3 regions of the Enterobacter sp. E14S genome follow, and region 1 is predicted to be linked to each of the others. Evidence: predicted binding sites of a transcription regulator. Region 1 holds the regulator's gene; each other region holds the start of a gene.

The links. Region 1 encodes PurR, which represses purine synthesis genes. Its sites were predicted from a motif close to CANGCAAACGTTTGCNTG; they were not measured.
Region 2: the regulator PurR is predicted to act here: its motif matches at 3,056-3,073, upstream of tusA (sulfurtransferase TusA).
Region 3: the regulator PurR is predicted to act here: its motif matches at 3,450-3,467, upstream of gcvT (glycine cleavage system aminomethyltransferase GcvT).

What each region holds. Positions count from the first base shown of each region.
Region 1 is NZ_JBVODQ010000001.1:170,587-174,898, reverse strand. It holds gene ACZ6J2_RS00885 (MFS transporter) at 1-511, opposite strand, end outside; gene cydH (cytochrome bd-I oxidase subunit CydH) at 675-764, opposite strand; gene purR (HTH-type transcriptional repressor PurR) at 1,062-2,087, shown strand; gene punR (DNA-binding transcriptional activator PunR) at 2,105-3,016, opposite strand; gene punC (purine nucleoside transporter PunC) at 3,131-4,312, shown strand, end outside.
Region 2 is NZ_JBVODQ010000009.1:79,874-84,185, forward strand. It holds gene ACZ6J2_RS17150 (AI-2E family transporter) at 1-302, opposite strand, end outside; gene ACZ6J2_RS17155 (MFS transporter) at 448-1,665, shown strand; gene ACZ6J2_RS17160 (DcrB family lipoprotein) at 1,670-2,227, opposite strand; gene ACZ6J2_RS17165 (7-cyano-7-deazaguanine/7-aminomethyl-7-deazaguanine transporter) at 2,300-2,965, opposite strand; gene tusA (sulfurtransferase TusA) at 3,133-3,375, shown strand; gene yhgN (NAAT family transporter YhgN) at 3,480-4,073, opposite strand; gene asd (aspartate-semialdehyde dehydrogenase) at 4,253-4,312, shown strand, end outside.
Region 3 is NZ_JBVODQ010000008.1:151,836-156,147, forward strand. It holds gene pepP (Xaa-Pro aminopeptidase) at 1-738, shown strand, start outside; gene ubiH (2-octaprenyl-6-methoxyphenyl hydroxylase) at 735-1,913, shown strand; gene ubiI (FAD-dependent 2-octaprenylphenol hydroxylase) at 1,926-3,128, shown strand; gene gcvT (glycine cleavage system aminomethyltransferase GcvT) at 3,526-4,312, shown strand, end outside.

The sequences.
Region 1 (4,312 bases):
TCACGCCCAGCCCGGCCGTCGCCAGGAAGGACATACGCCAGCCGATCGCTTCTCCCAGCCAGGTTGCCGCAGGCACCCCGCCGATATTGGCAATCGTCAGCCCCATAAACATGGTTGCCACGGCGCTCGCCTGCTTGTGTTTTGGCACCACGCTGGCAGCCACGACCGACCCCAGCCCAAAGAACGCGCCGTGGTTAAGGCTGGTCAGAATACGCGACAGCATCAATGTGGTGTAGTCCGGCGAAATGGCCGAAAGCACGTTGCCCAGGGTGAAAATCGCCATCAGGAAAATCAGCGCATTGCGGCGCGCGCGGTGCGAAAGAAGAAGCGTCATTAGCGGCGCCCCTACCATCACGCCGATAGCGTAGGCGCTGATTAACATCCCTGCCGCAGGGATAGAGACATCTACGCCCCGGGCAATAACAGGCAGTAACCCCATCGGGGAGAATTCAGTGGTGCCAATCCCAAAAGCGCCAATCGCCAGGGCCAGCAGGGGAAAATTGATTTTCATGCGTCAACTCCGGATGCCGTGTCATGTGGTGACACAGAACAAAGAAGCGGAAAGCATGACATCAATCACAAAAAATGAGAAGTTAACAAAATGGCAAAAGATTTTTGCCAGAGAAGTAACAATCCGGGGAGTCGGGAGGGAGAAGGCTCTCCCTCCGCGTAAATCAGTGCAGCGCAGCCGTCAGACCGGCCGCAACAATCAGAGCCAGCACAACAACGGTGGTGAACAGCGAAAACTTAAGATCGGAACTCATCAATTTTTCTCCTTTTAATCCCCACACGAAAAGTGAGCTTGCTCATTTTTGCACAGATTACGTCAAAAATCTTCCTGGATTTATACTGATAACCACTTTACCTCTTCCCCTTTTCATCAAGATAGGACAAAATTCCACGCTAAATTTATTAGCGTACCGGCCATTGACCCCCTCCTGACGTCCCGTGTCGTTTTCCCGGCGTGCCGCAATTCAACATTGCGAGATAAGGGTGAGAGAAGGCAAACGTTTACCTTCAGGTTTTTCAGGAGCTTAGGATATGGTCTGGAGTGACATTTAATGGCAACAATTAAAGACGTAGCAAAACGCGCAAACGTTTCCACTACAACCGTATCACATGTAATTAACAAAACCCGCTTTGTGGCGGAAGAGACGCGCAACGCCGTCTGGGCAGCGATCAAAGAGCTGCACTATTCGCCAAGTGCGGTTGCGCGTAGCCTCAAGGTTAATCACACCAAGTCCATTGGATTGCTGGCGACCAGCAGTGAAGCGGCCTATTTTGCCGAGATCATTGAAGCGGTCGAAAAGAACTGCTTCCAGAAAGGCTATACCCTGATTCTGGGCAACGCGTGGAACAGCATTGAAAAACAGCGTGCCTACCTGTCGATGATGGCGCAAAAGCGCGTTGATGGCCTGCTGGTGATGTGTTCCGAGTATCCGGAATCCGTGCTGTCGATGCTGGAAGAGTATCGCCATATTCCGATGGTGGTGATGGACTGGGGCGAAGCGCGCGCAGACTTCACCGATTCCGTTATCGATAACGCCTTTGAAGGCGGCTATATGGCCGGTCGTTATCTGATCGAACGCGGCCACCGCGAGATTGGCGTGATCCCCGGTCCGCTGGAGCGCAACACCGGCGCGGGCCGTCTGGCCGGTTTTATGAAAGCGATGGAAGAAGCGCTGATCACCGTGCCGGAAAACTGGATTGTGCAGGGCGACTTTGAGCCGGAGTCGGGCTACCGCGCGATGCAGCAGATCGTCTCCCAGCCGCACCGTCCGACCGCCGTGTTCTGCGGAGGCGACATCATGGCCATGGGCGCGCTCTGCGCTGCCGACGAGCTGGGCCTGCGCGTACCGCAGGATATTTCCGTGATTGGCTATGACAACGTGCGTAACGCGCGCTTCTTCACCCCGGCGCTGACCACCATTCACCAGCCGAAAGATTCGCTGGGCGAAACGGCCTTCAACATGCTGATGGACAGGATCGTCAACAAGCGCGAAGAGTCGCAGTCCATTGAAGTTCACCCGCGTCTTATCGAACGCCGTTCCGTAGCGGACGGTCCGTTCCGCGACTACCGTCGTTAATCGCTTTACGGGGCCAGCTACGCTGGCTCCCGTAACCATTCCCGGTTTAGCGTTTCGCTGTCTCCCAGATAATCCAGCAGCCAGGCCATCGCAGGCGAGACGTCATTTTGCTGCCAGGTGAGGCAGCAGGCCGCATCCGGGAACGGATTCTCCAGCGTCAGCTCAACCCACTCTCCGGTATCGATGCGCGGACGCGCGAAATGAACGGGCACCATCGCGACGCACAGCCCGGCGCTGAGGCACGTCGCCGACGATTCCCAGTCAGGGGCCACCACCCGCCGCTGGTTGTCCAGAAGCCAGGTGATACGCTTGGGCAATGAACGGGACGTATCCTCCAGCACCAGCGACGGCCAGTTGCGCAGCGTGTCATCGCTCAGCGGCCCTTCCATCGCCGCCAGCGGATGGTCGCTTGCCACCACGCATTTCCAGCTCAGCATTCCCATATCGCGAAAGGCGTAACGTCCCCCGACCGGGATCGCCTGCGTAGCCCCAATCGCCATCTCTGCTCTGCCGTCCGCCAGCGCATCCCAGACGCCGTTAAACACCTCCTGCGAGACCCGTAGCTCAACGTCAGAGAAATGACGGTAGAAATCGACGATCATCTGCCGGGTGCGTTCCGGCTTAACGATATTATCCACCGCGATGGAAAGATGTCCCCGCCAACCGTTAGCGATCTGCTGACACTGTTCGCGGGTGATCTGCATTTTTTTGATAACAGAACGCCCTTCCTTCAAAAACCACGCGCCTGCGGGCGTTAATTCCACATCACGATGCCGCCGTTCAAACAGCGGAACCGCCAGCCACTCCTCAAGCTGACGCACCGTGTAGCTGATTGCCGAAGGGACGCGGTGCAGCTCCTGCGCCGCACCGCTGAAGCTGCCGTTACGCGCAACGGCATCGACCACTTCAAGAGAATAATCTGACCACATTTTCTGCCTGCAAAATTTTTGAATGCACCCGCCAAATATTAGCGTTTCACAAGCGGCTTTGCACTCCCTACACTCAGCGCCAATGTATACCTGCCTCCTCAGGAGAATAAAATAATGCAACCCAGGAACGGTTTTTTAGTCTGGCTCGGCGGCTTGAGCGTGCTGGGCTTTTTGGCCACCGATATGTACCTGCCGGCGTTTGCCGCCATGCAGGAAGATTTGCAAACCCCGGCTGCCGCCATCAGCGCCAGCCTGAGTTTATTCCTCGCCGGTTTTGCTTTCGCACAGCTTCTCTGGGGACCGCTCTCGGATCGCTTTGGTCGTAAACCGGTACTGCTGCTGGGCCTGGCCATTTTTGCCGTGGGCTGCCTGGGGATGTTATGGGTACGCGATGCCACCTGGCTGCTGGTGCTGCGGTTTATTCAGGCCGTGGGCGTCTGTGCCGCGGCCGTGACCTGGCAGGCGCTGGTCACCGACTATTACCCGGCTAACCGCACAAACCGTATTTTCGCCACCATTATGCCGCTTGTGGGTCTCTCGCCTGCCCTCGCCCCTCTGCTGGGCAGCTGGATCCTCGCGCATTTCGACTGGCAGGCCATCTTCGCCACGCTGTTTGCCATTACCCTGGTACTGATGCTGCCGGCGTTCGCCCTCAAACCCGCGCATAAAAAAGAAGCGCATGCTGACGCGAAGCCGATTACCTTCACGTCTCTGCTCAGCGCCAAAGCGTATCGCGGTAATGTCCTGATCTATGCTGCCTGCTCGGCAAGCTTCTTCGCGTGGCTCACCGGCTCGCCGTTCATTCTGCACGATATGGGCTACAGCCCGGCAGCCATCGGCCTGAGCTATGTTCCGCAGACCATCGCGTTCCTGGTAGGCGGGTACGGCTGTCGCGCGGCGCTGCAAAAGTGGGAAGGTCAGCAGATGCTGCCGTGGCTGCTGGTGCTATATGCGCTGAGCGTCATCGGGACCTGGGCCGTTGGCTTTATTCCGGGTGCCGGTCTGGCCGAAATTTTGATCCCATTCTGCGTGATGGCCGTCGCGAACGGGGCGATTTACCCTATCGTTGTAGCCCAGGCGCTGCGTCCCTTCCCGCAGGCAACAGGCCGCGCCGCCGCGCTGCAGAACACCCTGCAGCTGGGGCTGTGCTTCCTGGCAAGCCTGGTGGTCTCGGCGCTGATTGCCACGCCGCTCCTGACCACCACCAGCGTGATGCTGGTGACCGTTGCGCTGGCGGTGTTGGGCTATCGCATGCAGGCCTCCGCGCAGCGTGAGCATGAAAAGAGTGCTCAGGTT
Region 2 (4,312 bases), on a different contig from region 1:
AGCTCTTTGTTGTACTGCGGCAGCATGGTGGAGAATTCGCTCAGCGATGCCGCCAGCACGCCGAAGAGCGCCGTCAGGCCAATCAGCATGACAATAACCACGATGGTGATGGCTACCGGACGGCTGACGCCCCGGCGTAAAAACCAGGTGACCAGAGGATTAAGCACGATGGCAAAAAAGAGCGCCAGCAGGAGCTGAACAATAATGTCAGCGGCAGCATGGATACCCGCAAGGATAACCACCAGACAGGCGAGTTTTAATAAGATGTGGAGTCCTGCTTTGTCGGACGGGTTAGCGATCATGCGTGTTCCTTAATATGATGACCCGATAAGTGTAGTGCCCGGGCTTCGCTTCGTCTGGCACCGTTAATCTGAAAGTCGGGGCTGATTTTCTTATTGCGCCGTGGTAATAGTGAAACACTGTTGTAAAAAATCCAGGTAGAACCCCATGCCCGAACCTGCCGCTGAACCGGCACTGAGCGGACTGCGCCTCAATCTGCGCATCGTTTCCGTTGTGATTTTCAACTTTGCCAGCTATCTGACCATCGGCTTGCCGCTGGCGGTCCTGCCGGGCTATGTCCATGACGTGATGGGCTTCAGCGCCTTCTGGGCGGGGCTGGTGATAAGCCTGCAATATTTCGCCACGCTCCTCAGCCGTCCGCATGCCGGGCGCTACGCGGATACGTTCGGTCCAAAAAGCATCGTGGTGGTGGGGCTGTGCGGCTGTTTCCTCAGTGGCCTGAGCTACCTGCTGGCTGCCACCACCGGCCACTGGCCGCTGGTCAGCCTGGCGCTGCTCTGCCTGGGCCGCGTTATTCTTGGCATCGGGCAAAGTCTGGCGGGAACCGGCTCGACGCTGTGGGGCGTGGGGGTGGTAGGCGCGCCGCACATTGGCCGGGTGATCTCCTGGAACGGGATTGTCACCTACGGTGCGATGGCGCTCGGTGCGCCGCTCGGCGTGGCCTGCTATGCGCTGGGCGGGCTGCATGGGCTTTCCATCACCATTATGGCGGTCGCGCTGCTGGCAATCCTCTTTGCGCTGCCGCGCCCGAAAGTGAAGGCCAGCAAAGGCAAGCCGCTGCCGTTTCGGGCGGTGCTGGGGCGCGTCTGGCCGTACGGCATGGCGCTGGCGCTGGCGACTACCGGCTTCGGCGTGATTGCGACCTTCATTACCCTGTTCTACGACGCCAAAGGCTGGGACGGCGCAGCCTTTGCGTTAACCCTGTTTAGCTGTGCGTTTGTTGGCGCCCGCCTGCTTTTCCCTAACGGCATCAACCGCCTTGGCGGGCTGAATGTGGCGATGATCTGCTTTGCGATAGAGATAGTCGGGCTGCTGCTGACCGGAATTGCGATGGTGCCCTGGGTCGCGAAAGTGGGCGTGTTCCTCGCGGGGGCTGGCTTTTCCCTGGTCTTCCCGGCGCTGGGCGTGGTGGCGGTAAAAGCCGTGCCGCAGCAGAATCAGGGGGCGGCGCTGGCGACCTATACGGTGTTTATGGATATGTCTTTAGGCATTACCGGCCCGCTGGCGGGGCTGGTGATGGCCTGGGCAGGGGTTCCGGTGATCTATCTTGCGGCGGCGGGCCTGGTGGTGATTGCGCTCCTGCTGACGTGGCGGCTAAAAAAATGGCCCCCGGTGCAGGCACCGGAGGCCACGTCATCGTCGTGAAGCGTTACTGGATCACGATGGTGTTAATGATGTTTTCAGCAGCCGTCTGCGCTTTCTGCTGATCTTCGGCTGGCAGGGTGATCTGCAGGGTCAGCAGTTTGTTATCAACCTTGCCCAGCACCACAGAAGAGTAGGCGGTCTGGCCTTTTGCGGAGATGATGCTGTCGAGCTGTTGCAGCGTGTGGCCTTTCAGCTCGATGGATTTATTGGTCACGACCTGCAGCTGCGGATCGCGGCCGCGCTGCTGGTCTTCCAGACGTTTGGACAGGACGGCCAGGTCTTCGCTGGTGTCGTCGCCCACAATCACAATGACCGCTTTCTGCCCGGTTGCGTCGGAGTAAACGTGCATGTTATTCGCCTGGGTGCCCAGCTTGCCGCTCTGATCGGTCATATCGGCTGGCAGAGAGAAGCTGAGTTTGCCATCCATCAGATTCACCGGCTGGCCGGTCGCGTTGCTCTCTGCGGATGCGCCCTGAGCAGGCGTTTTCGTGTCGCTGTTATCACAGGCTGCAAGACCCACAACCAGCAGGCCAATCCCGACATATTTAACCAGATTGCGCATTGACTTCTTCCTTTCGATAAACGGCCATAACGGCTCATTCGTTCATCTTATCACAACTGATAAAGCGAACCCTTAACCAGCCTGCAATGCCGTGATTTCAGATTTATCTGCCAGCCTTTTCAGCAGCATATTGAGCAGCACGCCGTACATCGGCAGGAAGAACACAATGCTGATAAGGACCTTGAAGCAGTAGTCCACCAGCGCGATTTCCATCCAGTGTTCCGCCATGAACGCATCCGGGCTGCGCCAGAAGGCTATGAAGAAGAAGGCCAGCGTATCGCTCACGTTACCGAACAGCGTGGAGGCGGTTGGCGCCATCCACCAGCGATGATTCTGACGCAGGCGGTTGAATACATGCACGTCGAGGATCTGCCCCAGCGCGTAGGCCATAAAGCTTGCCGCGGCGATACGGGCAACAAACAGGTTGAAGTGGGTTAACGCCTCAAAGCCCTGCCAGCTTCCCATATAAAACAGTGACGAAACCACGTACGAGATGAACAGAGCCGGGAGCATGACCGAAAAAATAATACGGCGAGCCAGCGGTGCGCCAAAGATACGCACGGTCAAATCCGTCGCGAGGAAAATAAACGGGAAGCTGAACGCGCCCCAGGTGGTATGAAAACCAAAGATGGAGATTGGGAGCTGCACCAGATAGTTGCTGGAGGTGATCACCAGCAAATGGAAAAGCGAAAGCCAGAACAACGCTTTTACGCGCTGTGATTCAGAAAACGACGTCATATTGTGACCTTTTTATACGTTGGGGTGAGGGAACCCAATAAAAACCGCAGCATGATACTGCTTTGTCAGGACATTGCAATGGTTAGTTTTTACGCAATCGTTAACCTGGTTTGCATTGATCGCAACCGGGCGTAAACTACAGCCGTTTTTACCAGACCGAGAAGAACATGACCGACCTGTTTTCCAGCCCAGACCACACTCTTGATGCCCAGGGCCTTCGCTGCCCGGAGCCGGTAATGATGGTACGCAAAACCGTGCGCAACATGCAGACCGGTGAAACGCTGCTGATTATTGCCGACGACCCGGCCACGACCCGCGATATTCCCGGCTTTTGTACCTTTATGGAACATGAGCTTGTGGCACAGCAGACCGAAGCACTGCCGTACCGGTATTTGATTCGTAAGGGGTAGATGGGTAGTCCTCTGCGGCCTGATGCCCTCACCCCGCCCCTCTCCCACGGGGAGAGGGTGCAAACACTAAAAACGGCAATCTTTGATTGCCGTTTTGCGTTTACCTAGCCTTTCATCCACGCGCGGATCCCGTCCAGGAACATCTGCGTTGCCATCATCACCAGAATCAGCCCCATCAGGCGCTCCAGCGCGTTCACCCCTTTCTCACCCAGCAGGCGCAGGAACAGCGACGACTGCAGCAGGATGATAAACGTCCCACCCCAGGCGATCAGCAGGGCAATCACCAGATGGCTCATCTGGTTCGGATACTGATGCGACAGCAGCATCAGCGTGGCCAGAATGGTCGGCCCGGCGACGAGTGGAATCGCCAGCGGCACGATAAACGGCTCTTCACCCGCGGGCAGGCCGCTGCTGCTGCCTTCCGCGCTCGGGAAAATCATCTTAATGGCAATCAGGAACAGAATAATCCCGCCGGAAATCGAAACGGTTTCGGCGCGCAGGTTGAGGAATGCGAGAATTTTTTCACCGGCAAACAGGAAGATAAACATCACCAGCAGGGCGATGAGCAGCTCGCGGATCATGATCGCCCGGCGGCGCTTCGGCTCGGTGTGCTTCAGCACCGACATGAAGATAGGCAGGTTTCCCAGTGGATCCATAATCAGGATCAATAAAACCGCCGCGGAAATGATTTCACTCATCTTTAAATTATCCCTGATACTTAGTAGTGTTATTCCGATGATTAGCGCTTTTTCTGATTGCCGGGCAATCATCGATTAATTTCGCTTGCGACTTTGGCAGCATTTTGTAATGTGAAGCATATCCCAGTTCAATACTGGCTTGCACAATCAGCACACACCCTCAGCAGGAAAAAAATGCTATGAAAAACGTTGGTTTTATCGGCTGGCGCGGTATGGTCGGCTCTGTACTCATGCAACGC
Region 3 (4,312 bases), on a different contig from region 1:
CACACCCGCGCCATGGAAAAGTGCCGTCCCGGGATGTTCGAATACCAGCTGGAAGGCGAAATTCACCACGAATTTAACCGCCACGGCGCACGTTATCCCTCCTACAACACCATTGTTGGCGGCGGAGAAAACGGCTGCATTCTGCACTACACCGAAAACGAAAGCGCTTTGAGCGACGGCGATCTGGTGCTGATTGACGCCGGTTGCGAATATCAGGGCTACGCGGGAGACATCACTCGTACCTTCCCGGTGAACGGTAAATTCTCACCGGCACAGCGCGCCATTTACGACATTGTCCTGGAATCGCTTGAGACGGCGCTCAGGCTGTATCGTCCCGGTACCTCAATACAGGAAGTGACCGGCGAAGTGGTGCGCATCATGATTACCGGCCTGGTCAGGCTCGGGATCCTGAAAGGAGAGGTCGACACCCTGATCGCTGAAAATGCGCATCGATCGTACTTCATGCACGGCCTGAGCCACTGGCTGGGGCTGGATGTGCATGACGTTGGCGCGTACGGCACCGACCGTTCGCGCGTGCTGGAGCCGGGCATGGTGTTAACCGTGGAGCCAGGCCTGTATATCGCGCCGGATGCCGACGTGCCTGAGGAGTACCGCGGGATTGGCATTCGTATTGAAGATGACATCGTCATTACCGAAACCGGTAACGAAAACCTGACCGCGAGCGTCGTGAAAAACGCTGACGATATCGAGGCGCTGATGGCAGCGGCACGCGCATGAGCGTGATTATCGTTGGCGGCGGCATGACCGGGGCCACATTGGCGCTGGCCATTTCGCATTTGACGAAAGGCCAGCTTCCGGTGCACCTGGTGGAAGCCGTCGCGCCGCAGGCAAAGAATCATCCCGGTTTTGATTCCCGCGCTATTGCCCTGGCGCAGGGTACCTGCCAGCAGCTGTCCCGCATTGGCATCTGGCAGGCCATCGCCGATTGCGCGACGGCAATTAACACCGTCCACGTGAGCGATCGCGGCCATGCTGGCTTTGTCACGCTGGACGCGCAGGATTACCGCATTGACGCGCTGGGTCAGGTTGTTGAACTCCACGACGTTGGCCTGCGTCTGTTCCGTCTGTTACAGGATGCGCCGGGCGTCACGCTGCATTGTCCGGCGCGCGTGGCCGGCGTGAGCCGCAGTGAGGCGTCGGTCAGCGTGACGCTGGAAAACGGCACCTTGCTTGAAGGCCAGCTTCTGGTCGCCGCGGACGGCTCGCGCTCATCGCTCGGCGCCCAGTGCGGCGTGGAGTGGCGTCAGCAGCCTTACGGGCAGGTTGCGGTCATTGCGAATGTCGCGACCGCAGCTGAACATCACGGCAGGGCGTTTGAACGCTTTACGCAGCATGGCCCGCTGGCGATGCTGCCGATGTCGGACGGGCGCTGTTCCCTGGTCTGGTGTCATCCGCAGGATAAGACTGAAGAGGTTAAAGCCTGGTCAGACGAACGTTTTTGTACCGAGCTGCAAAAAGCCTTTGGCTGGCGGCTGGGGCGTATTACCCATGCGGGGAAACGTGCGGTCTACCCGCTTTCGCTGACGACAGCCTCTCAGTCCATCTCCCATCGTCTGGCGCTTGTCGGTAATGCCGCGCAGACGCTGCACCCCATCGCGGGGCAGGGGTTCAACCTTGGCCTGCGGGATGTCATGAGCCTGGCGGAAACCCTTTCTCAGGCATGGGGCGAACAAAAAGACTGTGGCGCATACCCGGTGCTCAGCCATTACCAGAAGCGCCGCCAGGCGGATAAAGAGGCGACGATTGGCGTCACCGACGGCTTAGTCCATCTTTTTGCCAATCGCTGGGCACCGCTGGTTGCGGGTCGCAACCTCGGGCTGATGGCGATGGAATTATTCATTCCGGCACGTGACGTGCTGGCGCAGCGGACTCTTGGTTGGGTCGCGCGTTAAGGAGTTATCACCGTGCAAAATGTTGATGTCGCCATCGTTGGCGGCGGTATGGTCGGACTGGCGCTGGCCTGTGGTTTACAGGGCAGCGGCCTGCGCGTGGCGGTGCTGGAGCAAAAGCAGCCTCAGCCCGTTGCGCCAGATGCCCCGCCGGAACTCCGCGTCTCAGCAATCAATGCCGCCAGCGAGAAATTGCTGACGCACCTTGGCGTCTGGGCAGATATTGTGGCGCAGCGCGCCAGCTGCTATCACGGCATGGAAGTCTGGGATAAAGACAGCTTTGGTCATATTGCTTTTGATGATGAAAGCATGGGCTATAGCCATCTGGGTCATATCGTCGAAAACGCGGTGATCCACCACGCGCTGTGGCAGAAAGCGCAGCAGTGCAGCGACGTGACGCTGATTGCGCCTGCGCAGGTCCAGCAGGTGGCATGGGGCGAAAACGAGGCGTTTATCACCCTGCAGAGCGGCGATATGCTGACCGCCCGTCTGGTTGTCGGTGCTGACGGTGCTAACTCCTGGCTGCGTAATAAAGCCGATATCCCGCTGACCTTCTGGGACTATCGTCATCACGCTCTGGTCGCGACGATCCGCACCGAAGAGCCGCACGGCGGCGTGGCGCGCCAGATTTTCCACAACGACGGCATACTGGCGTTCCTGCCGCTTGCCGATCCGCACCTGTGCTCGATTGTCTGGTCCCTGGTGCCTGAAAAAGCCCAGCTGATGCAGGAGGCGACGCCGGACGCCTTTAACCAGGCGCTGTGCATGGCGTTTGATAACCGCCTTGGCTTGTGCACCCTTGAAAGCGAGCGGCAGGTGTTCCCGTTAACCGGCCGCTACGCGCGTCAGTTTGCGGCGCACCGTCTGGCGCTGGTGGGGGACGCGGCGCATACCATTCATCCACTGGCAGGGCAGGGCGTCAACCTTGGCTTTATGGACGCGGCGGAGCTGGTTGAGGAACTGCGTCGCCTGCATCGCGAAGGCAAAGATATCGGTCAGCATCTCTACCTGCGTCGCTACGAGCGCAGCCGCAAGCACAGTGCGGCGATGATGCTGGCGGGAATGCAGGGTTTCCGCGAGCTGTTTGCCGGCGCAAATCCGGCGAAAAAACTGCTGCGCGATATTGGTCTTAAACTGGCCGATACGCTTCCTGGCGTCAAACCTCAACTTCTTCGCCAGGCGATGGGTCTTAACGATCTTCCCGACTGGTTACGCTAATCTCGATCCCTGTCACACTTTATTTTCCCGGCCTCTGCGCCGGGGAAATTCCCTCGTTTGAAATATTCTAATTTCACGTCTTTTTTCGCATTAGATAATCTAATGTCGTGTTTTTCTCGTTACGGAAATTCGGCCCGTTTTTCCGCACGAAATATCACCATGTGCTAAATCCTGTTAGATCATTGTTAATTTTGTGCGGGGTTAATCGCATTTTTCCAGTGAATAACTCTGTAGGCTTTTTAGCGTTTTTTGGTCATAAGCTAATGTGATGACCCGTTTTACCTTATGGTTAACCGCCGGTTTCGGTGGTAAGTTCGGGTAAAAGAGAACGTTTGCGTCGGCGCCAGGTAACGGGGCCGACACCGGGTTTCACGGTGAATTTTTCAACGAGGACAAGATGGCTCAACAGACTCCTTTGTACGAACAACACGTGTTATGCGGCGCCCGCATGGTGGACTTCCATGGCTGGATGATGCCGCTGCACTACGGCTCGCAGATTGATGAGCACCACGCGGTGCGCACCGATGCCGGTATGTTCGACGTGTCCCACATGACGATTGTCGATCTGCGCGGTAGCTGCACCCGGGAGTTTTTGCGTTATCTGCTGGCAAACGACGTCGCCAAACTGAAAACGCCGGGTAAAGCGCTCTATACCGGCATGCTGAATGCCTCGGGCGGCGTGATTGATGACCTTATCGTCTATTACTTCACTGAAGATTTCTTCCGCCTCGTTGTCAACTCCGCCACCCGCGAAAAAGACCTCTCCTGGATCACCCAACACGCCGAACCTTATGCCATCGACATCACCGTCCGTGACGACCTGTCGCTGATCGCCGTACAGGGGCCGAACGCGCAGGCGAAAGCCGCGTCTCTGTTTAACGACGAGCAGCGCAAAGCAACCGAAGGCATGAAGCCGTTCTTCGGCGTGCAGGCGGGCGATCTGTTTATCGCCACCACCGGCTACACCGGTGAAGCGGGCTACGAAATTGCGATGCCGAATGAGAAGGCCGCTGATTTCTGGCGTGCGCTGGTGGAAGCGGGCGTGAAGCCTGCGGGTCTGGGCGCGCGCGATACGCTGCGTCTGGAAGCGGGGATGAACCTCTACGGTCAGGAGATGGATGAAGGCATCTCTCCGCTGGCCGCCAACATGGGCTGGACCATCGCATGGGAACCGGCTGACCGTG